3 regions of the Kluyvera sp. genome follow, and region 2 is predicted to be linked to each of the others. Evidence: predicted binding sites of a transcription regulator. Region 2 holds the regulator's gene; each other region holds the start of a gene.
What was found. The regulator CRP, encoded in region 2, controls carbon source genes, mostly activating them, when cyclic AMP is high. The targets are predictions, from matches to a motif close to ATGTGANNNNNNTCACAT.
Positions count from the first base shown of each region.

Region 1: the regulator CRP is predicted to act here: its motif matches at 4,340-4,357, upstream of rhaS (HTH-type transcriptional activator RhaS).
Region 3: the regulator CRP is predicted to act here: its motif matches at 7,198-7,215, upstream of rbsD (D-ribose pyranase).

Region 1 is NZ_CBDKZX010000052.1:6,050-15,911, reverse strand. It holds gene fucO (lactaldehyde reductase) at 1-334, opposite strand, end outside; gene rhaD (rhamnulose-1-phosphate aldolase) at 526-1,356, opposite strand; gene rhaA (L-rhamnose isomerase) at 1,458-2,717, opposite strand; gene rhaB (rhamnulokinase) at 2,714-4,183, opposite strand; gene rhaS (HTH-type transcriptional activator RhaS) at 4,487-5,323, shown strand; gene rhaR (HTH-type transcriptional activator RhaR) at 5,396-6,247, shown strand; gene sodA (superoxide dismutase [Mn]) at 6,406-7,026, shown strand; gene yiiM (6-hydroxyaminopurine reductase) at 7,033-7,770, shown strand; gene cpxA (envelope stress sensor histidine kinase CpxA) at 7,851-9,224, opposite strand; gene cpxR (envelope stress response regulator transcription factor CpxR) at 9,221-9,862, opposite strand, start outside.
Region 2 is NZ_CBDKZX010000014.1:42,871-52,732, reverse strand. It holds gene mdcE (biotin-independent malonate decarboxylase subunit gamma) at 1-178, opposite strand, end outside; gene ACW14G_RS08205 (biotin-independent malonate decarboxylase subunit beta) at 178-1,011, opposite strand; gene mdcC (malonate decarboxylase acyl carrier protein) at 1,004-1,303, opposite strand; gene ACW14G_RS08195 (triphosphoribosyl-dephospho-CoA synthase) at 1,313-2,170, opposite strand; gene mdcA (malonate decarboxylase subunit alpha) at 2,170-3,825, opposite strand; gene ACW14G_RS08185 (hydrolase) at 4,076-5,098, shown strand; gene ACW14G_RS08180 (YheU family protein) at 5,095-5,313, shown strand; gene ACW14G_RS08175 (phosphoribulokinase) at 5,379-6,242, shown strand; gene ACW14G_RS08170 (OsmC family protein) at 6,293-6,697, opposite strand; gene crp (cAMP-activated global transcriptional regulator CRP) at 7,002-7,634, shown strand; gene ACW14G_RS08160 (YccS/YhfK family putative transporter) at 7,689-9,764, shown strand; gene argD (bifunctional acetylornithine/succinyldiaminopimelate transaminase) at 9,757-9,862, opposite strand, start outside.
Region 3 is NZ_CBDKZX010000090.1:403-10,264, reverse strand. It holds gene mioC (FMN-binding protein MioC) at 1-395, opposite strand, end outside; gene asnC (transcriptional regulator AsnC) at 484-942, opposite strand; gene asnA (aspartate--ammonia ligase) at 1,094-2,086, shown strand; gene viaA (ATPase RavA stimulator ViaA) at 2,093-3,544, opposite strand; gene ravA (ATPase RavA) at 3,544-5,040, opposite strand; gene kup (low affinity potassium transporter Kup) at 5,260-7,128, shown strand; gene rbsD (D-ribose pyranase) at 7,303-7,722, shown strand; gene rbsA (ribose ABC transporter ATP-binding protein RbsA) at 7,730-9,235, shown strand; gene rbsC (ribose ABC transporter permease) at 9,241-9,862, shown strand, end outside.

The DNA.
Region 1 (9,862 bases), on a different contig from region 2:
TAGCGGTCAGGATCTTAATCGCTTTCGCGGTGTCGATTGGGCTGCCGCCGCCGAAGGCGATGATGTAATCACAGGATTCCGCCTGGTACGCGGCATAACCTTTTTGCACCAGTTCTTCGGTCGGGTTGGGGAAAACCTCATCGAAAAGGTGGTAAGACATTTTATGCGCATCCAGCGCGGTAAACAGGCTGTCCAGCAGGCCCAGTTTCACCAGCTGGCCGTCGGTAACGATCAGCGCTTTACCCCACTGTTTCCCGGCAACCAGGTTAACCATATCGGCAATTGCGCCCGCACCGTGCAGGCTGATTTTTGGCAGTGCTAACATAAAACTCATGGTGTTCTCCTTGATACCTATCTTGTTTAATTCCGTATTCCCTTCGGGGAGTAGCATGGTCTTTCAAGAAGGGAAGGTATGAGAGTGGCGCCACAATGGGCTAAAAACCTATCCCATTAGCTCAGCGTGAGACGGTTCTAAAGGGATAGGTTCTGACGCCTGACCTCGAGCGGCGAGGTCAGGCTATAGACTTACTTGTACAGATTTAATGCGCTGGCCATCGGCGTTACGCCAAAGCGCTGGCCGAGGGCAATCAGTTCTTGCTGTGTGATGGTCTGCTTCATGCCGCCCATTGAGTACACCTTCACCAGCACTTCTGCGGATTTTTCGGCGGTATCAATCAGACCAAAAGTTTCATCGAGCGTTGGGCCGCTGCCAAAGACGCCGTGGAACGGCCACAGCACCAGAGAATGCTGACGCATTTCAACGGCGGTCGCCTGACCAATTTCATCGGTGCCCGGCACCATCCACGGCAGAATGCCAACGCCGTCCGGGAAGACCACCAGACACTCGGTGCTGCCTTCCCACAGTTTGCGGGTGATCAGCGCGCTGTCGTTTTCCAGTACGTAGGTCAGGGCGATCAGGTTGGTCGCATGGCAGTGCATGATGACGCGATCTTTGCCGTCAGTTAGTTTGATACGTTCGCAGTGCGACAGGAAATGCGCAGGCAGTTCGGAGGTGGGCACCGCTTCGTGAGTCAGCCCCCACAAAATGTGGTAACCCGCGCCGTCGCTATCCACTTTTACTACGCCGAGGTTAGCGGAGGGGTCGAGCTGCACGTTACGGAAGAATTTACCGGAACCGGTGACGATAAACGGCGTGTTCGCCAGCATTGGCATCGGTTGGCTCAGAGCGATATAGCGCGGCTCAGCGTGGAAATCAGCGGTGAATGGCGCGATATCCGCCTCGTCCAGACGCAGCGTCAGGTTGCCGCCGTTACGCTCGTCCCAGCCTTTTAACCAGGCGTCAGAGGTGGCTTTGATCATGCCCTGGACGAACCAGGAGTCGGTAATATTCTGCATAGTCTTGTGGTTCCTGTTGTATCGGTGAGGTGTTTCCCCTCACCCTAGCCCTCTCCCCGCAGGGGAGAGGGGACTGTTCGGTGTTATCTGGAGAGGGTTAGTTACCCACGCTTGCTCAGGATCTCTTTCTCATACTGACGTACATTCTCCAGCCACTGGCTGCCCGCTGGCGTATCGTTACGCTGGCAGTACATTTCCCACACCGCCTGCCACGGCAGGCACTTCTGCTCTTCCAGCAGTGCCAGACGGGCGGTGTAGTCGCCTTCAGCTTCCAGCTTGCGCAGCTCGGCGGTTGGCTCCAGCAGCGCGCGCAGCAGGGCTTTCTTCATGTTGCGAGTCCCAATAACCCATGCCGCGATACGGTTGATGGAGGCATCGAAGAAATCGAGACCGATATGCACGCGATCAAACAGGTTGTGACGGATGATTTCGCTGGCAATGGCCTGGGTTTCGTCATCCAGCAGCACAACGTGGTCGCTATCCCAACGCACCGGGCGGCTGACGTGCAGCAGCAGGCGGGGTACATACAACATGGCGGCGGAGATTTTGTCGGAGATCACTTCAGTCGGGTGGAAGTGACCGGCATCCAGACACAGCGCGGTCTGGCGGCTGGTGGCATAGCCCATATAGAACTCGTTGGAGCCCACGGTGTAGCTTTCTGCGCCGATACCGAACAGTTTGCTTTCCACGGCGTCAATGTGGTGCGCCGGGTCCAGTTTCTCGCTGATCACTTCATCCAGCGCGGCGGCCAGACGCTGGCGCGGTGCCAGACGGTCAACGGTGACGTCTTTCATGCCGTCCGGGATCCAGATGTTCATCACCGACGGTGTGCCCAACTGTTCGCCGAAATAAGCGGAAACGCGGCGGCTGGCCTTGCAGTGGTCAATCCAGAACTGGCGGATTTTCGGATCGGCGTGGGACAGGGTAAAGCCATCTGCGCTCAGCGGGTGTGAGAAGCAGGATGGGTTGAAGTCGAGACCCAGCTTGTGTTTTTTCGCCCACTCAACCCAGTTTTTGAAGTGCTCGGGTTTGATTTCATCACGCGCGACCGGCGTATCCGACTCGAGATAGATCGCGTGCAGGTTCAGACGTTTTGGCCCCGGAATCAGGCTTAACGCCTGCTCCAGATCGGCACGCAGTTCGCTGGCGTTACGCGCTTTGCCCGGATAGTTGCCGGTTGCCTGGATCCCACCCGTTAAGTTGCCCTCTGGGTTTTCAAAACCCGCGACGTCATCGCCCTGCCAGCAGTGCATGGATACCGGCAGGCGATCCAGCTGGCGCAACGCCTCTTCGACGTCGATACCGACGGCGGCATAGCGCTGTTTCGCGAGTTCCCAGGCTTGGTCAAGTTGAGTGGTCATGCGCAAAGCTCCTTTGTCTGTCGTTGTTGCTGAAACTGCGCAACGTAGCGGGCAATTTCATGGTCAGGATGAGGGGTGAAGGTGGTGAGACCGTAGTTATGGGTCACGACCTTGCGGAAATCATCGACGTTGGAAAGTTCGTCCAGCGCCATTAATTGGATGCCGATATTACCCAGCGTTGAGGCTTCGATTGGCCCCGCCACCACGGTGATGCCGCAGGCATCGGCGCACAGTTGGTTCAGCAGATGGTTCTGGCAGCCGCCGCCCACGATATGCAGTTGGCTAAATGGCTTGCCGCGTAGCTGCGCCAGCTCGTTAAGCACGTCGGCGTACAGCAGCGCGAGGCTGTCGAAAATGCAGCGCGCCAGCTCGGCGGCGTTGGCAGGCACCGGTTGTGCCGTTTCGCGGCAGGCAGCCTGAATTTCGGCGCTCATGTTGTGTGGGTTAATAAAGCGGTCGTCGTTGGGGTTGATCAGCCAGCGGCAGGCGGGCAGCTTCGCGGTATCCGCGATGAGCGTCGGCAGGTCACTCACGTTCTGCTCTTTCAGCACACGCTGTAGCAGCCACAAACCCATAATGTTTTTCAGCACCCGATAGCGGCCTTCGGCACCGCCCTCGTTAGTGATATTCGCGCGCTGCGCTTGCTCGCTGGTGTAAGGCGTTTTGCTCTCAAAGCCTATTAGCGACCAGGTGCCGGAAGAGAGGTAGGCGGCATCATGGCTTGCCAGCGGCGATGCAATCACCGCGCTGGCGGTGTCATGGCTGGCGACGGCAATGACCGGAATATTGTTACCCTGTGGGCAAACCCAATGACTAATCACGTTACCTGGATGCGTCGGCGTGCCAAACCAGGAGGCCGGCGCGCCGGTCCAGTTGAGCAGGTCTTCGTCCCAGCTATCGCTGTTGATATTCACCAACTGCGTGGTTGTGGCGTTGGTGTACTCCCAGTTCATCTTGCCGGTCAGACGGTAACTGAAATAGTCCGGGATCAGCAGCGCGTGAGTCGCCTGAGCGACCAGTTCCGGCTGTTGTTCAACCAGCGCGCGCAGTTGATATAGCGTATTGAACGGCAGGAACTGAATGCCGCTGCGGCGGTAAATATTGCTTTTACCTAACTGTTCCATCGCCATGGCCATCACGCCGTCGGTGCGGCTGTCGCGATAGGCGACCGGCAGGCCGACACGCTGGCCATTTTTATCCAGCAGCACGTAGTCAACGCCCCAGGTGTCGATACCGATGCTGTCGATACGGATGCCTTCATCGCACACCTTGTTAAGGCCGGTGCGAATTTCTGCTTCCAGGCTGTCGATGTTCCAGGTATCAAAACCATCCTGCTGATGCAGGCTGTTCGTGAAACGGTGGATTTCGCGCAGTGAAAGCAAACGCGACCGGGCATCGTAGCGCGCCAGCATTACGCGTCCGCTTGAAGCGCCTAAATCGACGGCCACACAATGGCGAAAAGTCATGGCAAAAGTCCTTCTGAGAGTCATTACCGCTCAGTCTAAAAAAAGGACACCGCCACTACCTTCTCGTTACTGACAGACGCTATTGGGCGCTGGCAAGAAAGCAAAGATGAACGTGAGAGAGTTCACAAATTCCTGCGATCATGCCGCTTTCAGGGGGTGTGATACTGACCGCATTTCCCGAACTTTCCGGCTGTTTCTTGAAAAAACGACCGGGTTTGCGCGCTTTGCTGTCAAAACGTCAAGGTGAGAACCCTCAGCGGATATTACTATCCTGATAACATTTCTCATCTGGTGGGCGTTGTTATGACCGTATTACACAGCGTGGATTTCTTCTCTTCCGGTAAGTTGCCTGTTGCGATCGAACCTCGACTTCCTCAGGCGGCTTTTCCTGAGCACCATCATGATTTTAATGAGATTGTTATTGTTGAGCACGGCACGGGTATTCATGTGTTCAATGGCCAGCCGCATACCATTTGTGGTGGCACCGTTTGCTTCGTGCGCGACGTCGATCGCCATCTGTATGAACATACCGACAATCTCTGTCTGACAAACGTGTTATATCGTGCCCCAGATGCTTTCCAGTTCTTGTCAGGTCTGAACAAACTGCTGCCGCAGGAACTTGATGGCCACTATCCTTCCCACTGGCGTGTTAACCAGAGTACGTTACAGCAGGTGCGAGCGATTGTGGGTCAGATGGAAGAAGCCAATGACAGTACCGATATGATGTCGCTGGCCAACCGAGAAATTCTGTTTATGCAACTGCTGGTCTTGTTACGTAAAGGCAGTCAGGTGCAAGGCGCTATCGATAACGATGCCCGACTAAACCAGTTGATGGCGTGGCTGGAAGATCACTTTGCTGAGGACGTATGTTGGGAAGGGTTGGCCGAGCAGTTCTCGCTATCGCTACGCACGCTGCACCGCCAGTTGAAGCACTGTACCGGCCTGACGCCGCAGCGTTATCTGAACCGTCTGCGGCTGATTAAAGCGCGGCACCTGCTGCGCCACAGCGATGAAAGCGTGACCGATATTGCTTACCACTGCGGGTTTGGTGACAGTAACCACTTCTCCACGCTGTTCCGTCGTGAATTTAACTGGTCGCCGCGCGATATCCGCCAGGGCCGGGATACGCTGCTTCAGTAACGCGAAGGCAATCACCGTTTTTTACCGCAAAACGGCTAATAATAGTGAGTTGTTAGTCGTTGAGGTATCAGCGTGTCAGGCCAGTTAATCCTTCGAAAAGACGAGTTTTTCGCCAGTTCCGCACAGGCCGTCGCGGTGGCGGATCGTTATCCGCAAAACGTTTTTGCTGAGCATACCCACGAATTTTGCGAACTGGTGTTGGTCTGGCGCGGCAACGGCCTGCATATTCTCAATGACCGTCCCTACCGTATTACCCGCGGCGATCTGTTCTATATTCGTGCCGAAGATAAACACTCCTACGCTTCGGTTAACGATTTGGTTTTGCAAAATATTATCTATTGCCCCGAACGCCTGAAACTTAATCTCGACTGGGTCAGCCATATTCCTGGATTGCGCGGTTCGCCCTGGGTGCCGCACTGGCGCATTGGCAGTACCGGAATGACACAGGCGCGGCAGATTATGACCCAGCTGGAGCACGAGAGCCGCAAAGAAGACGCGCTGGCAAACCAGATGTCTGAACTGCTGTTTGCCCAACTGGTGGTGTGCCTGAAGCGCTATCGTTACGCGACGGATAATCTGGCGGCAACGCAAAGCGAAGCGTTGCTGGATAAACTGCTCACCGCGCTGGCGGGCAGTCTGAACCGGCCTTTCGTATTGGATTCCTTCTGTGCGCAACAGGGATGTAGCGAGCGAGCGCTACGCCAGCAGTTCCGCAGCCAGACCGGCATGACCGTAAACCATTACCTGCGCCAGCTGCGCATTTGCCACGCGCAGTACCTGTTGCAACACACTGAGCTGCTGATTGGTGAAGTGGCGATGCGCTGTGGGTTTGAGGACAGCAACTACTTTTCCGTGGTGTTCAACCGCGAGATTGGCATGACGCCGGGGCAGTGGCGGCAGCGAAGTCGTATCCCCGTCAATTAACCTGAATGCCGCGTGTTATCAGGGGCATAACAAATTGTTATAACCTTATAAAAACTACGGCATTGATAATCATTTTCAATATCATTTAATTAACTATAATGAACCAACTGATTACGCGGCGTTTACAGGTTTGCCGCCCGACAATAATGGAGATGATTATGAGCTATACCCTGCCGTCACTGCCTTATGCGTACGATGCCCTGGAACCGCACTTCGACAAACAGACGATGGAAATCCATCACAGCAAACACCACCAGGCTTACGTGAATAACGCTAACGCAGCGCTGGAAAGCCTGCCGGAGTTCGCTTCTCTGTCTGCTGAAGAACTGATCGCGAAACTGGATCAGCTGCCGGCGGATAAGAAAACCGTTCTGCGTAACAACGCCGGCGGCCACGCTAACCACAGCTTCTTCTGGAAAGGCCTGAAAAAAGGCACCACCCTGCAGGGTGATCTGAAAGCGGCTATCGAGCGTGACTTCGGTTCCGTTGACAACTTCAAAGCTGAATTTGAAAAAGCAGCAGCAACCCGTTTCGGCTCCGGCTGGGCGTGGCTGGTGCTTAAAGGCGACAAACTGGCTGTGGTCTCTACCGCTAACCAGGATTCCCCGCTGATGGGTGAAGCCATTTCCGGCGCTTCCGGCTTCCCGATCGTGGGCCTGGACGTTTGGGAACACGCTTACTACCTGAAATTCCAGAACCGCCGCCCGGACTACATCAAAGAGTTCTGGAACGTGGTGAACTGGGACGAAGCAGCAGCGCGTTTCGCCGCTAAAAAATAATTTGCATTGCACGTCTGTAGAAGCGAGTCTGATGACTCGCTTTTTTTGTATCCGCGTAAGGAGCAGCAGATGCATTATCCGGTTGACGTGTTTATTGGCAAAATTCGTGATTATGACGGCAGCCGCCCGAGCGCTATCGCCAAGGTGCAAATCGACGGCGAGCTGGAACTGACCGAGCTGGGACTGCTTGGCGATGAGCAGGCCGAAAAGAAAATCCACGGCGGCCCCGACCGCGCGCTGTGCCACTATCCCCGCGAACACTATGCCGAGCTGATTCGTGAATTCCCCGAACAGGCCGAATTGTTCTGCGCCCCCGCTTTTGGTGAAAATCTTTCGACGGAAGGCATGACCGAACACAACGTGTTTATCGGCGATATTTATCGCTGGGGTGAAACGTTGATTCAGGTCACCCAGCCGCGTTCTCCGTGTTTTAAACTCAATTTCCACTTTGCTATCAGCGATATGGCGTCGCTGATGCAAAACAGCGGCAAGGTGGGCTGGCTGTATCGGGTGATTGCGCCGGGTAAGGTTTCCACTGACGCTCCGCTGGAGCTGGTGTCGCGCCTGAGCGATGTTTCGGTGTATGACGCTGCCGCCATTGCCTGGCATCTGCCTTTTGATGACGACCAGTATCATCGCCTGCTGAGCGCAGCCGGGCTGTCCATCAGCTGGAGCAGAACCATGCAGAAGCGTCGTCTGAGCGGCAAGATTGAAGATAACAGCCGAAGATTGTGGGGCAAGTAGGCCTGATAAGCGCAGCGCCATCAGGCGGTCAAACGCCCATGGCCAAAAAAAATCGGCCTGCATTCGCAGGCCGATGGTTTCTAGGTTCGCTTGTACAGCGGTAACCACAGCGTCAGGCGCAAGCCGCCGAGCGGGCTGTCATCAGCCTTCACCCAGCCGCGGTGCTGCTGCATGGCGCTTTCAACAATCGCCAGCCCCAGTCCCGTACCGCCAGACTCACGGTCGCGCGCTTCATCGGTACGGTAGAACGGGCGGAAAATCTGCTCGCGATCTTCCGGGCTTACGCCTGGGCCGTCGTCATCCACGTGAACGGTGACGCCGTCTTTATCCACCGAGAAGCTCACGGCGATTTTCGTGTGCGAGTAGCGCAGCGCGTTACGGACGATGTTCTCCAGCGCGCTTTCCAGCGCGTTCGGGTTGCCGTACAGCGGCCACGGCCCCGGCGGATAGTCAACGTTGAACGTTTTACCCATCTGCTCGGCTTCGAACGCGGCGTTATCCAGCACCTCGCCCCACAGCTGATTCGCCTTCAGCGTCTCGCTCACCAGCGCGCTCTTCTGCTGATTTCGCGACATCACTAACATGTCGTTGATCATGCTATCCAGACGTTGCGCTTCTGTCTCAATACGCTCCAGCTCTTTGCTTTCACCGCTGCGGCGACGTAGCAACGCCGTGCCCAGTTGCAGACGCGTTAACGGCGTGCGCAGCTCGTGGGAGATATCGGAAAGCAGACGCTGCTGGGAGGTCATCATCCGTTCCAGCGCCATCACCATCTGGTTAAAGCTGGCCCCTGCCGCCAGAAACTCCTGCGGCCCGGATTCCAGTTCGGGATGCTGGCGCAGGTTGCCCTGAGCGACTTCATCCGCGGCGTTTTTCAGCTTACGTGCCGGTTTTGCCAGGCTCCACGCCAGCCACAACAGCAGCGGCGCGCTGACCAGCATGGTGACGATCAACAGCAACAGCGGCCGGTCGAACAGCAGGTTGATAAAGTCAGACTGCGAACTGCTGGCCGGACGGATTAAGTACAACTGATAGTTATCTTCACCGTCACGAATCGAAAATGGCCCGACTAACTCCACGCGCCCGTATTTCTTCTTCTGCGGATGGTCGGCGTTGTCCGACTGTCCGATAAAGTTACGGATAATCTGCATTTCGTTGCGTTCTGCGCCAATCACGCGGCCTTCGCTGGTGACCAGCAGCAGACGCTGGCCCGGCGGAGCCCATTTATCAATCGCGCGGAACAGCCGACGCCACCACATCAAATCGTTGGGGGGATCGTTGGCCAGCTCTTCTTCAACGTGCTGTTCGATCATGATGCCCTGACGCTGCTCGCTATCCAGCAGTTCAGTCATCTGACGCGAGTCGAGCTTGGGTAACATCAAAACCAGCATCAACACCAGCGCCAGGGTTAACCAGAAGATGGCGAAGATGCGGGCGGTTAAACTTCCTATCATGAAGCGGAGACCATCAGGTAGCCGCGACCACGCAGGGTTTTAAACCACGGATGACCGTCTTTACGTTCCGGCAGCTTCCGACGCAGGTTGGAAATGTGCATGTCGATTGCGCGATCGAACGGCGTTAAGCGTTTGCCCAGCACTTCCTGACTTAAATGTTCGCGCGACACCACCTGACCCAAATGCTGTGCCAGCAGATAGAGCAGGGTGAATTCGGTGCCGGTGAGCTCCAGGGTTTGGCCATCGAAGCTGGCTTCCTGGCGGCCAGGATTCAGGCTCAGGGCGTCGACTTCTACGGTAGGCGAACTGGCATCGCTACTTTGCTGCTGTTCGCTCCAGTGCGAACGGCGCAAAATAGCGCGGATACGCGCGACCAGCTCACGGTCGTTAAAGGGTTTAGGTAAATAGTCATCTGCGCCCAGTTCAAGGCCCAGAACGCGATCCAGCTCGCTTCCGCGGGCGGTCAGCATAATGACGGGAGTCTGGTGTGTTTGTCGTAATTCTTTCAGCGTGTCGATTCCGTTCTTTTTCGGCATCATCACGTCGAGTAAAAGTAGGTCGATGCTGTCATCAAGAAGCGCAAGCGCCTGTTCGCCATCATGGGCAACCAGAACGTTAAAGCCTTCCATATCAAGCAG
Region 2 (9,862 bases):
CTTTCGCAGCACGCGGGTAGTGGTTGTTCGCGTCCGGCACCACGGCAATAAAACGCACCGTTTCACCGTTCAGCTCGCCGTCGGCAGCCTGGACGGACGGACACAGACCCTCGATACGTTTAGCGTTCGGCGCCAGGGTTTCCAGCCATAATTGGCCACGGCTCATTGCGTTACTCATCATTTCACCTCCCGGGCAAAGAGCGCATGAATCTGTTCGGTATCGGCCTGTTTACGCGTGTCGAAGTTCGTCAGGCGTTCGAGATACCAGTCGTAGTTATCGGTGCGATGTTTTGCCGGAACGCCTTTAGCCAGCGCCTCGTTCATGGCGGCCTTAACCGCGTTGACGCCGTCGCCGACCAGCGCTTCCACCAGCCCGCTTTGGTAGCGAATTTCGCCACCGGTCATGCTCCAGATAAACGGACGGTCACGGGAGTCGTACTCTTCAATCCCGGCTTCCTGTTCGATAACCTGCGGGCCGTTGAGCCCCAGACGCGCTTCACGGGTGACAATCAGATAGCTACACAGTGCGGCGGCGATAGACATCCCGCCGAAGCAGCCGACGGTCCCGGCGACAATGCCGACCACCGGGGTATAACGGCGCAGGTCAACAATCGCCGCGTGAATATCGGCAATCGCCGCCAGGCCCAGGTTGGCTTCCTGCAAACGCACGCCGCCGGTTTCCAGGCTCAGTACGGCCTGAGTCGGAATACCGTTGCGGTTATCTTCCGCCGCCAGCTCAAGCGCCGCCGCCATTTTGGCGCCGGACACCTCGCCCATGCTGCCGCCCTGGAACGCGCCTTCAATCGCTACAACAACAGCTGGTTTGCCGTTAATGGTGCCTTTCGCCACCACCATGCCGTCATCGGCCTGCGGGACGATGCCCTGCGCGCCGAGCCACGGCGACATCACGCCTTCAAACGGGTCGAGCAGTTCACGGTAGCTGCCTTCGTCCAGCAGCGCCTGTGCGCGCTGACGCGCTTTTAATTCGATAAAACTGCGGTCATCACGCATAGCTCACCTCTTCAAAAACCTGTTCGATACGGATGCGCGCCACGCCCGGCGTCGCGCCGAAGTCGTGGATGATCAGTTGGCCTGCCGGCAGGCTGCTGACCGTCTGCAGACGGTTAATCAGTGCTTCCCAGCGGCTGCGGCTGTTATCGACGGAAGTGGTGATATCAATGGTTAACGTCTGGCCCTGGTCGGCGGTGAATAACACCTCCATATCCCCGGAGCCCACAACGCCTGCCAGCGCTTTGCCGCTTAAGGTGCGGCTGGCCGGTACGGTTAACGTAATGTGTTCCATAACATCCTCTTAATGCTTGAAATAGGGCGATTCGATGCGATCGAGAAACAGCGTGGCGGCAAGCAAATCGGCTGCGCCGCCCGGCGAGGCGTTCAGCGCCAACATGTGGCTATCGAGCGCCGCTAAGGCCGCCTGACCTGCTGGATGGGCGCTACCACCTGCACTCAGCACGGCGCGGGCGCCGTCTTGCATGGCATCAAGCCCTTCCAGCCCCGCGCGGGACAGCACGCAGGTATCGGTCAGCGAGGTCATGATGGCCATCAGCGCATCAAGCCTGGCGTGCGTTTCGCTGCTGCCGTTAAGGCGGCTTAAGCGAAGCTGCGGTAGCGCACGCTGCATCACGTGCGGAAACGCCTGCTGCGCTTCTTCCCGGGCACCCGGCACCTGATAGCGGTGAGTGGCGCGTAGCCCTTTACTGAAGACCTTCGGCGCGGCGGCATCCGGCAGTTTTGCCAGCTCGGCGGCGGTCATCGCCACCTGCTGCGCGCTGCCCACGCCGCCGTGCATCGCCACCGCGCTGACCAGCAGCCCCAGCGCCCAAATCGCGCCGCGGTGGGTATTCACGCCGTCGGTGGCGGCCATCATCTGTTTCTCGCCTTCTCGGCCAAGTCGCCCTACGGTTTGTCTCAGCGCAATGTCGGCTGGCCGCTGCCAGCTCTGTTGCGCAAGCGCCTGAAACGTGGGGGTCAGGCTGTGCGCGGAGCGCTCCATTAGCGCAAGCGATAAATCGTGGTGCGCGCCGTTCCCCCGACTGTCCACCAGACCGGGTTTCGGGCTTAATCGTGCTTCGTCAATCAGACACTGCGTGGCGGTTCGCGCCAGCCATTCGGCACCGCCTTCAACCTGAATCTGGGGCAGAAGTTTCATTACCAGCTCCGGAATTTCGCAGGTGGGTTGTAAAGACCGCCGGACCATTCCACCAGGTCGGCGACGCTACCGGCTGCCAGCAGCGAACGGGTGGCGTCGGTACGACGAATGCCCATATCTTCCGGGTAGACCACTTTGCCGCTCTGACGCAGTTCGGCGACGCGTTTCGCGTCAACGCCCAGACCGATATCGGTGATACCGGCAACCGCAGCGACCATCGCGCGGCGTTCTTCCAGATCTTTGGCGCGGTAGAGGTAGGCGATACCTTCTTCAGTCAACACGTGGGTCACGTCGTCGCCGTAGATCATTACCGGCGCCAGCGGCATACCGGAGGCTTTCGCCACGTCTACCGCATCCAGTTTCTCAACGAAGGTTGGTTTCACGCCGGCCTGGAAGGTTTCCACCATCTGTACAACCAGTTTTTTACCGCGCTGCATCGGATCCGGTTCGGTGATCATGTTCAGCCAGGCTGGGGTAGCGTGGCGACGACCGTGCGGATCGTGGCCCATGTTCGGCGCGCCACCGAAGCCGGAGAGACGACCGCGGGTCACGGTGGAGGAGTTGGCGTAGCCGTCAACCTGCAAGGTGGAACCGATAAACATATCCACCGCGTACTGCCCTGCCAGCTGGCAGAAAGCACGGTTGGAACGCATGGAGCCGTCGGAACCGGTGAAGAAGATATCCGGACGGGCGCGGATGTACTCTTCCATCCCCAGCTCACCGCCGAAGCAGTGCACGCTTTCTACCCAGCCGCTTTCAATCGCCGGGATCAGCGTCGGATGCGGGTTCAGGGTCCAGTGTTTACAGATTTTGCCCTTCAGACCCAGCTGTTCGCCGTAGGTTGGCAGCAGCAGTTCAATCGCCGCGGTGTTGAAGCCGATACCGTGGTTCAGCGACTGCACCTGATGTTCCGCGTAGATGCCTTTAATCGCCATCATCGCCATCAGGATGTGTTCCTGTTTAATCAGGCGCGGGTCACGGGTAAACAGTGGTTCGATAAAGAACGGCTTGTCGGCGACAACCACGTAGTCAATCCAGGAGCCCGGAATATCCACGCGCGGCAGGTCGCATTCGTCATCCACCAGTTCGTTCACCTGTGCGATGACAATGCCATCGTGGAACGCGGCGGCTTCCACCAGAGCTGGCGTATCTTCGGTGCTCGGCCCGGTGTAGAGGTTGCCTTTACGGTCAGCCTTATAACCGGCAATCAGCGCCACGTTCGGGGCCAGGTCGACGTAAAGACGGGAATAGAGTTCGATGTAGGTATGGATGGCGCCGATTTCCAGCTGACCATCTTCCAGCAGCTGCGAGATACGCAGGCTCTGGGTGCCGGAGAAGGAGAAGTCCAGCTTGCGGGCGATGCCTTTTTCAAAGATATCCAGATGCTCGCTGCGCCCGACGCTTGGCATAATCATGTGCAGGTCGTGCACAATCTGCGGGTTCACCTCAGCCAGCATACGGGACAAGAAATCTGCCTGCTTTTGGTTATTCCCTTCTAATACCACGCGGTCACCCGGCGCGATCAGTTTTTCCAGCATCGCGGTCAGGTCTGCGGTCGGCAGCACCTTACCCTGCACCGGAACGGAAGCCAGACGGCGCTGTTTTTCCGTGCGGCGGGTGTTCCAGACTCGTGCTGGCGTTTGCCCAGATAACATTATTAACCTCCTGATTCAGCTAATCATTTTGATTGCTTAACACAGCTAAGAGTGTGAACCCTGGTGAGAAAGTCATCAATTAAGCGTAGGAGAGAATCATTAGCTTGAGAGTAATAATTGAAGTAACAATTTGTGATAAGGATCAGAACCCAAAGGGATAAAAACGACTACCTGTGCCTCATTTTCATAAACACAATGGCAAAGTGACGGTATAGTAGGCGGCAGATTAACGAGTAAACATCGCGTAGACATGACTGAAACCACCCACCACGATCTCAACATCGACACCCAAAGCAGCGCCGACTTCGTGCCGATGCGCGGCGTCAGCAATCGTCATTTGCAGACCATGCTGCCGCGTCTTATCCGCCGTAAGGTGCAGTTCACGCCGCACTGGCAGCGCCTTGAACTGCCGGACGGCGACTTTGTCGATCTGGCGTGGAGCGAAGATCCGCAGGCCGCGCGCCATAAGCCGCGTCTGGTGGTGTTTCACGGTCTGGAAGGCAGCCTGTATAGCCCGTACGCGCACGGCCTTATCAATGCAGCGAAAGCGCAGGGCTGGCTGGGCGTGGTGATGCATTTCCGTGGCTGTAGCGGCGAGCCTAACCGTCTGAACCGCATCTACCACTCCGGCGAAACGGAAGACGGCACCTGGTTCCTGCACTGGCTGGCGCGCGAATATGGTCACGCCCCGACTGCGGCAGTGGGCTACTCGCTCGGCGGCAACATGCTGGCCTGCCTGCTCGCCAAAGAAGGCGACGAAGTGCCCATCGATGCCGCCGTGATTGTCTCGGCGCCGTTTATGCTGGAAGCCTGTAGCTACCACATGGATAAAGGCTTTTCACGCGTTTATCAGCGCTATCTGCTCAACCTGCTAAAAGGCAACGCCGCCCGCAAGCTGAAGGCCTATCCCGGCTCTTTGCCGGTCGATTTGCGTCAGTTGAAAAGCATGCGCCGCATCCGCGAGTTCGATGATTCGATTACCTCGAAGATCCACGGCTTTGCCGATGCCATCGACTATTACCGCCAGTGCAGCGCGATGCCGATCTTAAGCAAAATCACCAAGCCGACGCTGATCATCCACTCAAAGGACGATCCGTTTATGGATCACCACTCCATCCCCGCACAGGAAGAGCTGCCGGAGAACGTGGAGTACCAGTTGACGGAATACGGTGGTCACGTAGGTTTTATCGGCGGCACTTTGCGCCACCCGGAAATGTGGCTGGAAAAACGCATTCCCGCCTGGTTGATGCGCTGGTTGGGAGCAAAAGCATGATTATTCCCTGGCAGGATATCGACCCGGAGACGCTGGACAACCTGATTGAAAGCTTTGTCTTGCGCGAAGGCACTGATTATGGTGAATATGAACGTTCACTTGCGCAAAAGGTCGCCGACGTAAAACACCAGCTACAAACAGGCGAAGCGGTGCTGGTCTGGTCTGAGCTTCATGAGACCGTCAACATCATGCCCCGTAACCAATTTCGCGGTTAACTATACTCTAACGGCAGGAGGCGTTTACCACGCTTCCCTTGTCGTCTTTTCAGGGAGTTATTCGCATGTCTGCCAAACATCCGGTTATTGCCGTTACCGGCTCCAGCGGCGCGGGGACCACCACCACCAGCCTCGCCTTCCGTAAAATCTTTGCTCAACTCAACCTGCGCGCGGCAGAAGTGGAAGGCGACAGCTTCCACCGCTATACCCGTCCGGAAATGGATATGGCCATTCGTAAAGCCCGTGATTTGGGCCGCCATATTAGCTACTTTGGTCCGGATGCCAACGACTTCGGCCTGCTGGAACAAACCTTTCGCGACTATGGCGTGAGCGGTAAAGGGCAGTCGCGTAAATATCTGCATACCTACGATGAAGCCGTGCCGTGGAATCAGGTACCCGGCACGTTTACCCCCTGGCAGCCGCTGCCAGAACCGACCGACGTGCTGTTCTACGAAGGGCTGCACGGCGGCGTAGTGACGCCACAGCATGATGTCGCCCGCCACGTCGATCTACTGGTCGGCGTCGTGCCAATCGTTAACCTTGAGTGGATCCAGAAGATGATCCGCGACACCAGCGAACGCGGACATTCTCGCGAAGCGGTGATGGATTCCGTGGTGCGTTCGATGGAAGACTATATCAACTACATCACGCCGCAGTTCTCCCGCACCCATATCAACTTCCAGCGCGTGCCGACGGTCGATACCTCTAACCCGTTTGCCGCCAAGGGTATTCCGTCGCTGGACGAAAGCTTTGTGGTGATTCACTTCCGCAATCTCGACAACATCGACTATCCGTGGCTACTGGCCATGCTGCAAGGCTCGTTTATCTCGCATATGAATACGCTGGTGGTTCCCGGCGGGAAGATGGGGCTGGCGATGGAATTGATCATGACACCGCTGGTGCAGCGTATGATGGAAGGGCGAAACTAATGCACGAACCCTCACCCCACAGGGGCGAGGGATTTGCTACGTGCGAGGAATTACCCTTCGATCACTTCGTAGGAGTGGGTGATATTCACCGCTTTTTCAAGCATCAGCGCAACAGAACAGTACTTCTCCGCAGACAGATCCACCGCACGGGAAACCGCCGCATCCTTCAGCCCTTTACCGGTGACGATAAAATGCAGATTGATGTGGGTGAACAGGCGCGGCGCTTCTTCACGACGCTCGGAGGTCAGCTTCACTTCGCAGTCGGTCACGTCGTTGCGGCCCTTCTGCAGGATAGACACCACATCGATGGCGCTACAGCCGCCCGCGGCCATCAGCACCACTTCCATTGGGCTTGGCGCTTTATCGCCAGAGTTGCCGTCCATCAGGATCTGGTGTCCAGAAGCGGACTCACCGAGGAAGGTCAGCCCTTCAACCCATTTCACACGCGCTTGCATAATTTTTAACTCCAAGGTTGCAATTTTCTTCTCAGATTACGCGCACATAACAATTCTCGCAATGGAAGGCGATCGACGTCATGCTGAAGCGAGACACCAGGAGACACACGGCTAAAGCTATGCTAAAACAGTCAGGATGCTACGGTAATACATAAACGTACTGCATGTATGCAGAGGACATCACATTACAGGCTGCGACAGTATTCGACAGCCGACTTCCCAGGTAACGGGAAGGATACTATTGCAACCGGTGGCCGCAATGCTTTTGCCGCCGGGAAGAGCTTATAACAGAGGATAACCGCGCATGGTGCTTGGCAAACCGCAAACAGACCCGACTCTCGAATGGTTCTTGTCTCATTGCCATATTCATAAGTACCCATCGAAGAGCACGCTGATTCACCAGGGTGAAAAAGCAGAGACGCTGTATTACATCGTAAAAGGCTCAGTGGCAGTACTCATCAAGGACGAAGAAGGGAAAGAGATGATCCTCTCTTACCTCAACCAGGGCGATTTCATCGGTGAGTTAGGCCTGTTTGAAGAAGGCCAGGAACGCAGCGCGTGGGTACGGGCAAAAACCGCTTGTGAAGTTGCTGAAATCTCTTATAAAAAATTCCGTCAGCTGATCCAGGTTAACCCGGACATCCTGATGCGTCTCTCTTCGCAAATGGCGCGTCGTCTGCAGGTTACCTCTGAGAAAGTCGGCAACCTGGCGTTCCTCGACGTCACCGGTCGTATCGCTCAGACCCTGCTGAACCTGGCGAAACAACCTGACGCGATGACCCACCCGGACGGGATGCAGATCAAAATCACCCGTCAGGAAATCGGCCAGATCGTCGGCTGCTCCCGTGAAACCGTGGGCCGTATCCTGAAGATGCTGGAAGATCAGAATCTGATCTCCGCACACGGCAAAACCATTGTCGTTTACGGTACCCGCTAATCCAGCCCAAACGGCGTATTGCGTCATGCAGTACGCCGTTTTTGTTTTCCCCCTATGTGGCGCAGGCTGATTTACCACCCGGAAGTCAACTATGCACTGCGGCAAACGCTGGTGCTGTGTCTGCCCGTTGCCATTGGTCTACTGCTCGGCCACCTCCAGCAGGGGTTGCTGTTCTCGCTGGTGCCCGCCTGCTGCAACATTGCCGGGCTTGATACCCCGCATAAGCGTTTCTTCAAGCGTCTGATCATCGGCGGCTGCCTGTTCGCCGGATGTAGTCTCGCCGTTCAGTTGCTGCTGGCGCGTGATGTGCCTTTGCCACTGATTCTGACCGGGCTAGCGCTGCTGCTTGGCGTCACAGCAGAGATCAGCGCGCTACACGGACGACTGCTGCCCGCCTCGCTAATTGCCTCCATTTTTACCCTCAGCCTGGCAGGGAATATGCCCATCTGGCAGCCATTATTGATCTACGCGCTGGGGACATTATGGTACGGGCTATTCAACTGGTGGTGGTTCTGGATGTGGCGCGAGCAGCCGCTACGCGAGTCGCTCAGCCTGCTTTACCGTCAGCTTGCCGACTACTGCGAAGCCAAATACAGCTTGCTCACCCAGCATACCGATCCCACCACCGCGCTGCCGCCGCTGCTGACTCGCCAGCAAAAGGTGGTGGATCTGATTTCCCAGTGCTACCAACAGCTGCACATGCTGGCGGCGAACCAGCACAATGACTACAAGCGGCTGCTGCGCGCTTTCCAGGTTGGGCTGGATTTGCAGGAGCATATCTCCGTCAGCCTGCACCAGCCGGAAGAGGTGCAGAAGCTGGTTGAACGCAGCCATGCGGAAGCGGTGATCCGCTGGAATGCCCGGACGGTAGCCGCACGCCTGCGCGTGCTGGCGGACGATATTCTCTATCACCGCTACCCTACCCGCTTCAACATGGATAAACAGATTGGCGCGCTGGAGAAAATTGCCGACCAGCACCCGGATAACCCGGTGGGTCAGTTCTGTGCCTGGCACTTCAGCCGCATTGCCCGTGTGCTGCGCTCCCAGCGCCCCCTATACCCGCGTAACCTGATGGCCGACAAAGAACGCCGTCTGCCGCTGTTCCCGGCGTTAAAAAGCTACCTCTCTTTGCGCTCTCCCGCCCTGCGTAACGCCGCGCGTCTCAGCGTGATGCTGAGCATCGCCAGCCTGATGGGCGCGGCGCTGCATCTGCCGAAACCGTACTGGATCCTGATGACGGTGCTGCTGGTCACGCAAAACGGTTACGGCGCGACCCGGGTGCGAATTTTCCACCGAGCGGCGGGCACCCTTGCCGGTCTGGTGATTGCCGCCGTGGCCCTGCACTTCCATACGCCGCAGGGCTGGGCGCTAACGGGCATGCTGATAGTGACGTTAGTGAGCTACCTGATTATTCGTCGCAGCTACGGTTGGGCGACCGTCGGCTTTACCATCACCGCGGTGTACACCCTGCAAATCCTGACGCTTAATGGCGAAGAGTTTATTGTCGCCCGCTTTATCGACACCATCATTGGCTGCCTGATCGCCTTTGGCGGCATGATTTGGCTATGGCCGCAGTGGCAGAGCGGCCAGCTGCGCCAGAACGCCCAGGCGGCGCTGGAGGCCGATCAGGACGCTATCCGCCTGATCCTCAGCCCCGACCCACAGGCACCGAAGCTGGCCTACCAGCGCATGCGCGTCAACCAGGCACACAACACGCTGTACAACACGCTGAACCAGGCGATGCAGGAGCCGGGCTTTAATTCACGTTATCTTGAAGATATGAAACTGTGGGTGACCCACAGCCAGTTTATCGTCGAGCACATCAATGCCATGACGACGCTGGCGCGCGAGCACAATATGTTGACGCCTGATTTGGCGCAGCAGTACCTGGAGTCGTGTGAGATTGCTCTACAACGCTGTCAGCAGCGTCTGGAATACGATGAAGCGGGGAGCAGCGGCGAGGTCAACATTATGGAAGCGCCGGATTCACTGTCCCACGGGCCGTTAAGCACCATGGAACAGCATCTCCAGCGAATTCTGGGGCACCTGAACACCATGCACACTATTTCGTCGGTGGCCTGGCGCCAGCGCCCACGGCACGGCGGCTGGTTAAAGCGGCAAACTAGCTAACAATTTTCGCGACGGCCTGGGCAAAGCGCTGCATGCCTTCGTCGATATCCACCTCTTCCACCACCAGCGAGGGGGCAAAGCGCATCACGTCCGGGCCG
Region 3 (9,862 bases), on a different contig from region 2:
TCCGGTATCTCATGTTCAAGGACGTTGATCCGCAGCGTTTCGCCAACCTGTTTTGCGCCACAAGCCTTCAGTTCAGCTTCCAGTTTGTCGATAGCGCCGCAAAATGTGTCGTATTCACGGCTACCGATACCAACGGCACCGAAGCGAACGCGGGAGAGATCCGGTTTCTGCTCGCATAATGCTTCATATAAAGGAAGCAGGTTGTCAGGAATGTCGCCTGCACCGTGTGTAGAGCTGATCACCAGCCAGATCCCCTCAGCAGGAACCTCATCCAGCATCGGGCCATGCAGCATTTCGCTGGAAAAACCAGCGTCGTCCAGCTTTTCCGCCAGATGTTCCGCAACATATTCAGCACTGCCAAGCGTGCTGCCGCTGATTAGAGTGATGTCTGCCATGCTCGCCCACCTTTATAAAGAAGGCGCATTGTACGCTGTGAGCGAGCTGGGATCTACCTGTGGAAAAATGTGGGATTAAAAAAAGCGATCACGGCTTGATGGTACGCATGATCGGGTTCTGCAGGACGATCAGCGTTTCGGTGGACTGAATTTCATCAATTGTTTGGATCTTGTTGATAAGTACCTGTTGGAGGGCGTCGATCGATTTGCACATTACCTTAATAAAGATGCTGTAGTGCCCGGTGGTGTAGTACGCCTCGGTCACTTCATCCAGGCTTTCCAGCCGTGCCAGCGCCGACGGATAGTCTTTCGCGCTCTTGAGAATAATGCCGATAAAGCAGCCCACGTCATAACCTAATTGTTTGGGGCTGACGTCGACGTGCGCGCCGGTAATGATCCCGGCCTGTTTCATCTTCTCTACGCGTACGTGGATGGTGCCCGGGCTGACGGCGAACTGCTTAGCCAGTTCCGCGTAGGCGGTACGGGCGTTGGCCATCAGGGCCTCAAGAATGCCGCGGTCCAGATTGTCGATCTGATAATTTTCCATAGGTTTTTCTTATGAAGATTAATGATTACCTCTATTTTAGCCTTTATTTTTAATGAATCAAAAGTCGATAAGGCTTTTTGTTGTTTGATTATTGAATTGCGGGCCTGTTTTGTTGCTTAATCAATTGCAACAGGACGCAGGAGTAAAAATAATGAAAACCGCATACATCGCAAAACAACGCCAGATCAGTTTCGTTAAATCCTATTTTTCCCGTCAGCTGGAAGAGAAGCTAGGGCTCGTAGAAGTCCAGGCGCCGATCTTAAGCCGCGTGGGGGATGGGACACAGGACAACCTGTCTGGTTGCGAGAAGGCGGTTCAGGTGAAAGTGAAAACACTGCCAGATGCCCAGTTCGAAGTGGTTCATTCCCTTGCGAAGTGGAAGCGTCAAACCCTGGGACAACACGACTTCAGCGCGGGCGAAGGGCTGTACACGCATATGAAGGCCCTTCGCCCCGATGAAGACCGACTATCTCCGATTCACTCCGTTTACGTTGACCAGTGGGACTGGGAACGTGTGATGGGGGATGACGAACGCCACGCCGGCACGCTGGAAAGTACCGTAAAGGCGATTTGGGCGGGCATTAAAGAAACCGAAGCTGCTGTAAGCAAAGAGTTTGGGCTGACACCGTTCCTGCCAGAACAAATTCACTTTGTGCACAGTGAAACGCTGCTGAGCCGCTATCCGGGCCTTGATGCAAAAGGCCGTGAGCGCGCCATCGCCAAAGAACTGGGCGCGGTGTTCCTGATTGGTATCGGCGGTAAATTGTCCGATGGTCAGCGCCACGATGTACGTGCACCGGACTATGACGACTGGAGCACCCAGACCGCCTCCGGCCTGACGGGGTTGAACGGCGATATTCTGGTGTGGAACCCGGTGCTGGAAGACGCGTTTGAACTCTCTTCTATGGGGATCCGCGTGGATGCGAAAGCGCTGAAACATCAGCTGCAGATCACCGGCGACGAAGATCGTTTACAGCTGGAGTGGCACCAGGCGCTGCTGCGTGGTGAAATGCCGCAGACTATCGGCGGCGGTATTGGTCAGTCTCGTCTGACGATGCTGTTGCTGCAACTGCCCCATATCGGCCAGGTACAGTGCGGCGTATGGCCGGCTCAGGTACGTGAAAGCGTCTCCGCTCTGCTGTAACCCAATCTAACGCCGCCAGCGCCTCAGCAGGCGGCTTCTTAACCCGGTATCAAAGCGCCAGATATGATCGAAAATGCGCATGATCCCGGGTTTGCCATGAGCGGACATCGCCACCGCGTGAAAACGATGCTGATGTTTATGCTGAAGATCCCCCACCTTTTTGACCACCTCATCCGGTAGCCGCTGGGCGATAAAATCGGAAATCACCACCGCGTCGGCATCCTGCCACTGCGGGTTTTGCAGATGCTCGATAATGGCGCGGAAGCAGCTGGCCATATCGGTACCGCCGCGAAAGCGCTGGCTTAAAAAGCGGATCGCCTGCTCCAGCCCCTGACGCCCGGTTAACTCGTAGCGCACCACTTCGCTGGAGAACAGCATAATGTAGCAGCGACGGTTATCCGCCAGCGCCACGCGCATCAGCGCGAGGCAGAACGCTTTGGCGCACTGCTCGTTGAAGCCGCCCATCGAGCCGGACGTATCCACGCAGACAATAAACGGCCCGCGCGGCTGTTCATCAACGTCCTGATGTACGACCGGACGCTCGGTCACCTTCTCGCGCCAGGCGTCGCCGTGTAGACGGTAGGTTAGCAGCTGTTTCTCCACCAGCCGCCGGTAAAACTCATATTCCAGCTCGGTGATGCCAAGCGTTGCCAGCTCCGGCGGCAATAAACGCAGAATATCGTCGCTTTGCTGGATGCCATCAACCTGCTCGGGCACGGTGGAGGGCTCGCGCACCAGTGAACGGAAAGTCTCCATGGGGGAATCTTTCTTCGGCACTGATTTGGCCTCTCGCGAACGGCCCAACTGCTCGGCCAGGCGCAGCAGCTCTGGCTGCTGGCTGAGAAACTCACCGTATTTCACAATTAGCTGATAGTCGCCGCGCTTAAGTTGTCCGGCGCTCATATCCCACAGTCGCCCACCGGCGCTATCGTTTTCCACCAGCACCGGATCCAACTGGCCGCTTAGCGTCATCCGTTCCTGTACTTCGCTCAATAACTGTTCACGCTCTTCTTCCAGCAGCTGCTGATTGAGGGAGGTGACCTGAACCACCAGGCTTAAGCGCCAGCGTTGCAGGAAAAGGGTGTGTAGCGCAGGGGTAAAAGTGGCGTTATTTGCCGCCAGCTGCTGAGCCTGAGCGGCAAAAGGCGACTGGACGCGAGTGAGTAGCGCCAGAATCTGCGGCAGTTGAACGATAAACTGGCTGGTGGAGAGTATCTGGCTCTGCTGATAGCAGATGACCTCCTCTTCCAGCTCGTGTGGCACCGGGGCGCCTTTGAGTCGGTTTCTAAAGGTTTCGCGCCAGCGGGGAAGATCGTCGGTAATGGCGCTTTTCAGGCGTGGAAATTTTTCAAAGAACACGGCCAACTGCGGGGAAGCCAGCAGGGCGATGATCATCTCTTCGATCATCCCCTCTTCGCCGACCGCCAGCATGACGTTGAGCGTATCGATGGTCAGCATTAACTCTGCGCCTGCTTAATTTGTGCGGCCACGTCCTGAAGGCTGGCTTCGATACGTCCCAGCCATTCGTCATGAATGAACAGACATTTTTGCTGCTCGCTAAAGCGGTTATGCTGCTGGTGCCACTCTTCATCTAAGGCGAGCAGCTGCTGGCGGATCTCGGTCGGCATACTTTCTGCTGAGCCCGAACCCGGCAGGGACAGACGGGTACCCTGAAGGCTGATGTCGCGCACGACCAGATGCTGTGCTGCATCCACTTCCATATTTAACGTCAGCGCAAAACCGATACCGTTGAGCTTACCGCGAATCTCGCCGCCCTTCTCCAGCCAGTTTTCCAGCGCCTGGCGCTCGAAAGTAATGTGAATGACCTCAATATCGTGCAGCTTGAGCGGCTGCTGGAGCAGCAGGGTCACCGTTGGCGTTTGAATCTCCGGCGGCAGCTCATAATGCGGTTTGCGGCTAAACATGCCGCCCAGACGGGTGACTTTCAGCGCGGTTTTGTCGCTTTGTTGCTGCTGAATTTGCAGGCGCTGCTGGGTGATGGCGCCCAGCTTGTTGAGCATGGCCTGCTGCTGCCATGCATGCCCGGTCATCAAAATATCTATTTGTTGTTGAAGAAGATTTCGGCTTTCCGCATCGTGCCACAGGCACTCTTTTAGCAGGATCAGATCGATAGGCGCGATCGTGTCGCGGCCGCTGAAGAAAGCGCAGGCTTGCAGCAGACGGATCGCCTTTTTCCAGCGACGATCGGAAACGTAAGGCGCATTTGGTAGATTATCCAGCTGTTGGCGCAGGGTAAAAATCAGTTCAAACACCGCATCCGGCAGCTTCACGTTGCCGATATCTTTCTGCCACTGGAAGTACTCTTCGTCGGTAACCTGCAGATTGGCCGGAATCGGGTTGTCGTTTTCATCCTGCTGGCTAATCAGCATCGAGCGGAAATTGCCCTTATCCTGCACTTTATCGAGCCACAGGCGAATCAGCATGCGGTCGTACAATGCTTCGAGACTGCTTTCGGCTTCCGGCAATTCATTCGAGGCGGTGACCAGCAGGCGCATGGGAATCTTTTCCACGCTGGCGCCGTTGCGGAAGTGACGTTCGTTGATGGCGGTCAGCAAGGTGTTCAGGATGGCCGGGCCCGCTTTCCAGATTTCATCAAGGAAGACGATCTCAGCCTCAGGTAGATAGCCGGCAGTCAGGCGCTCATAGCGGCCTTCATCTTTTAACGCCTGAATAGAGAGCGGCCCAAAGACCTCTTCCGGCGTAGAGAAACGGGTCATCAGATATTCGAACGCGCGGGCGTGCTGGAAGGCGAACTTCAGGCGGCGGGCAATCAGGCTTTTCGCGATCCCCGGTGGACCAAGTAAAAAGACGCTTTCGCCGCTCAGGGCTGCCAGCAGGCAGAGGCGAATAGCGTGACTACGTTCAAATAGCCCTTTCTCCAGCGCGCTGCTCAGCCGCGAAATTCTTTCTGCTAATAAATGTGGTTGGGCCATAATTAACTTGCGTCCTTTCGCCGTTTAATCAGCTAACTGGCTGAGTATAGACGTTTAAGTCTTTAGGTGAATAGCCTGAATAGTACCTCGCAATTTCTTGAGGCAGGTTAATATGACGTGATTAAGGGGTACGATTTTGACGCTAATCGTGCATACTGTGCGCTTTTCGTGGGCCAAGGGACTAGGCACACATTTGTTTCATAAACGAAAGACTAGTCTATGAGCACTGATAATAAACAATCTTTATCAGCGATTACACTCGCTGCAATTGGCGTGGTATACGGCGATATTGGTACCAGCCCTCTTTATACGCTTCGTGAATGTTTATCTGGCCAGTTCGGTTTTGGCGTTGAACGTGACGCGGTTTTTGGCTTTCTGTCATTAATCTTCTGGCTATTGCTGTTAACGGTATCTCTCAAATACATCACCTTCGTGATGCGGGCGGACAACGCCGGCGAAGGGGGGATACTGACGCTGATGTCTCTGGCGGGGCGTAATACGTCCGCGCGCATGACTTCTGTACTGGTGATTCTCGGGCTGATTGGCGGCAGCTTCTTCTATGGTGAAGTGGTCATCACACCGGCGATTTCGGTGATGTCGGCGATAGAAGGTCTGGAAATCATCGCCCCCCAGCTTGATACCTGGGTGGTTCCCATCTCCATTATTGTTTTGACGCTGCTGTTTGCGATTCAGAAACACGGTACCAGCATGGTCGGTAAACTGTTTGCGCCGATTATGCTCATCTGGTTCCTGCTGCTGGCAGGCCTCGGCGCGCGCAGCATTATCGCCAACCCGGAAGTGTTGCAGGCGTTGAACCCTTATTGGGCGGTGAATTTCTTCCTGCAATACAAAACCGTCTCCTTTATCGCATTGGGCGCGGTGGTGCTGTCGATTACCGGAGTGGAAGCGTTGTATGCCGACATGGGGCACTTCGGGAAACTGCCGATTCGCCTGGCCTGGTTCTCGGTGGTGCTGCCGTCACTGGTGCTGAACTACTTTGGTCAGGGCGCGTTGCTGCTCAAGCATCCGGAAGCGATTAAGAACCCGTTCTTCCTGCTGGCGCCCGAATGGGCGTTGATTCCGATGCTGATTATCGCTGCCCTGGCGACGGTTATCGCCTCTCAGGCGGTGATCTCCGGCGTCTTCTCGCTGACGCGCCAGGCCGTGCGTCTGGGGTATCTGTCGCCGATGCGCATTATTCATACCTCAGAGATGGAATCGGGGCAGATCTATATCCCGTTCATCAACTGGCTGCTGTATATCTCCGTGGTTATTGTGATTGTCAGCTTCGAGCACTCCTCAAATCTGGCGGCGGCATACGGGATTGCGGTTACCGGGACGATGGTCCTGACGACCATTCTGTTCACCACCGTGGCGCGTAAAAACTGGCACTGGAATAAGTTCCTGGTTGCGCTGCTGTTTGTGGCGTTTATGTGCATCGACATTCCGCTGTTCTCGGCGAACCTGGATAAGATAGTCTCCGGTGGTTGGTTGCCGCTGACGCTGGCGCTGATCATGCTCACCATCATGACCACCTGGAAAAGCGAGCGTTTCCGCCTGCTGCGCCGCATGCACGAACACGGCAACTCTCTGGAAGCGATGATCGCCTCGCTGGAGAAATCGCCGCCGGTTCGCGTGCCGGGCACCGCAGTCTATATGTCGCGCGCGCTGAACGTCATTCCGTTTGCCATGCTGCATAACCTCAAGCACAACAAGGTGCTGCATGAGCGCGTCATTCTGCTGACACTGCGTACCGAAGATGCGCCGTACGTGCACAATGTGCGTCGCGTGCAGATTGAGCAGCTGTCGCCAACCTTCTGGCGCGTGGTGGCCAGCTACGGCTGGCGTGAAACCCCGAACGTGGAAGAGGTGTTCCACCGCTGCGGTCTGGAAGGCTTAAGCTGCCGGATGATGGAGACGTCGTTCTTTATGTCGCATGAGTCGCTGATCGTCGGCAAACGGCCATGGTATCTACGTCTGCGCGGCAAGCTGTATCTGCTGCTGCAGCGTAACGCGCTGCGCGCGCCGGACCAGTTCGAGATCCCGCCAAACCGCGTTATCGAGCTGGGCACCCAGGTCGAAATCTAACGCCATCAACGCCCTCCCTCATTTTGACGGAGGGCGTTTTTTTATCCCCTTTTCTCTTTTCGCGAAACGTTTCGATGGCGATCACATTTCTATAACCTGGTGATGGTTTTCTGCGCGTTCTTCAGACTACACTTATGACAGCGAAACGTTTCGCTAGTGGAGCAAGAAAACAAAATGAAGAAAGGCACGGTACTCAACTCTGAAATCTCGTCGGTTATTTCCCGTTTGGGCCATACCGATACGCTGGTGGTGTGCGATGCGGGTTTACCCATCCCTCGTAGCACGGCGCGCATTGATATGGCGCTAACCCAGGGCGTTCCCACCTTCATGCAGGTGTTGGGCGTGGTGACGCAAGAGATGCAGGTCGAGGCCGCCATTCTCGCCGCGGAAATTCAACACCATAATCCGCAGCTTCACGAAACGTTGCTCAAACACCTTGAGCAGCTGCAGCAACACCAGGGAAATAGCATTGACGTTCGTTACGTCTCACATGAGCAGTTCAAACAACAAACCGCAGACAGTCAGGCGGTGATTCGCAGCGGGGAGTGTTCCCCGTATGCGAATATCATTCTCTGTGCTGGCGTCACCTTCTGAGGCCATCATGGACGCACTCTTACAACTGAAAGGGATCGATAAATCGTTCCCGGGCGTGAAGGCGCTAGCTGGCGCCGCGCTGAACGTCTACGCTGGCCGCGTGATGGCGCTGGTGGGCGAAAACGGCGCGGGTAAATCCACCATGATGAAGGTGCTGACCGGGATCTACACCCGCGACGCTGGCTCTTTGTTATGGCTGGGTAAAGAGACCACCTTTAACGGCCCAAAATCCTCGCAGGAAGCCGGTATCGGCATCATCCACCAGGAGCTGAACCTGATTCCACAGCTGACGATTGCCGAGAACATTTTCCTTGGCCGTGAGTTTGTGAATCGCTTTGGCAAAATCGACTGGAAGAAGATGTATGCCGAGGCCGATATCCTGCTGGCCAAACTCAATCTGCGTTTTAAGAGCGACCGTCTGGTGGGTGACCTCTCTATCGGCGATCAGCAGATGGTGGAAATTGCCAAAGTGCTGAGCTTTGAGTCGAAGGTCATCATTATGGACGAACCGACCGATGCCCTGACCGATACTGAAACCGAATCCCTGTTCCGCGTCATCCGCGAGCTGAAATCACAGGGGCGCGGCATTGTCTATATCTCCCACCGTATGAAAGAGATCTTCGAGATCTGCGACGACGTGACCGTCTTCCGCGACGGGCAGTTTATTGCCGAACGCGAAGTCGCCAGCCTGAATGAAGATCTGCTGATTGAGATGATGGTCGGCCGCAAACTCGAAGATCAGTACCCGCATCTGGACAAAGAACCGGGTGAGATCCGCCTGAAGGTGGACGCATTGTGCGGGCCTGGCGTGAACAGCGTCTCCTTTACCCTGCGCAAAGGTGAAATTCTTGGCGTGGCCGGGCTGATGGGCGCCGGGCGCACCGAATTAATGAAAGTGCTGTACGGTGCGCTGCCGCGAACCAGCGGCTACGTGACGCTAGACGGCCATGAAGTGGTGACGCGTTCACCGCAGGATGGTCTGGCGAACGGCATTGTCTATATTTCCGAAGACCGTAAGCGTGATGGCCTGGTGCTGGGCATGTCGGTGAAAGAGAACATGTCGTTGACGGCGCTGCGTTATTTCAGCCGCGCTGGCGGTAGTTTGAAGCATAAAGACGAACAGCAGGCGGTGAGCGATTTTATCCGTCTGTTTAACGTCAAAACGCCTTCCATGGAGCAAGCGATCGGTCTGCTTTCCGGCGGTAATCAGCAAAAAGTCGCCATTGCGCGCGGCCTGATGACCCGCCCGAAGGTACTGATCCTCGATGAGCCGACGCGCGGCGTCGACGTGGGGGCGAAGAAAGAGATTTATCAGCTGATCAACCAGTTCAAGGCCGACGGCCTGAGCATTATTCTGGTCTCCTCGGAGATGCCGGAAGTACTGGGGATGAGCGATCGCATTATTGTGATGCATGAAGGGCATCTCGGCGGTGAGTTTTCACGCGAGCAGGCCACCCAGGAAGTATTAATGGCTGCCGCTGTGGGCAAGCTTAACCGCGTGAACCAGGAGTAAAAAAGATGACAACCCAGTCTGTGGCGGGTCGCCGCTATTTCACTAAAGCATGGCTGCTGGAGCAAAAATCGCTGATAGCTCTGCTGGTGCTGATAGCGATTGTCTCGACCATGAGCCCCAACTTTTTTACCGTCAATAACCTGTTCAACATCCTGCAGCAAACCTCCGTGAATGCGATCATGGCGGTTGGGATGACGCTGGTCATTTTAACGTCGGGGATCGACCTGTCCGTCGGTTCCCTGCTGGCGTTGACCGGCGCGGTCGCCGCCTCGATTGTGGGCATCGAAGTTAATGCGCTGGTGGCGGTTGCTGCCGCACTCGCATTAGGTGCCGCAATTGGGGCCGTTACCGGCGTGATTGTTGCTAAAGGGCGGGTGCAGGCATTTATCGCTACGCTGGTGATGATGCTGCTGCTGCGCGGTGTGACCATGGTCTACACCAACGGTAGTCCGGTCAATACCGGCTTTACCGACAACGCCGACGTGTTTGGCTGGTTCGGTATTGGCCGCCCGCTGGGTATCCCAACGCCGGTGTGGATCATGGCGATTGTCTTCCTCGCGGCGTGGTACATGCTGCACCACACGCGTCTGGGTCGTTATATCTATGCGCTGGGCGGTAACGAAGCGG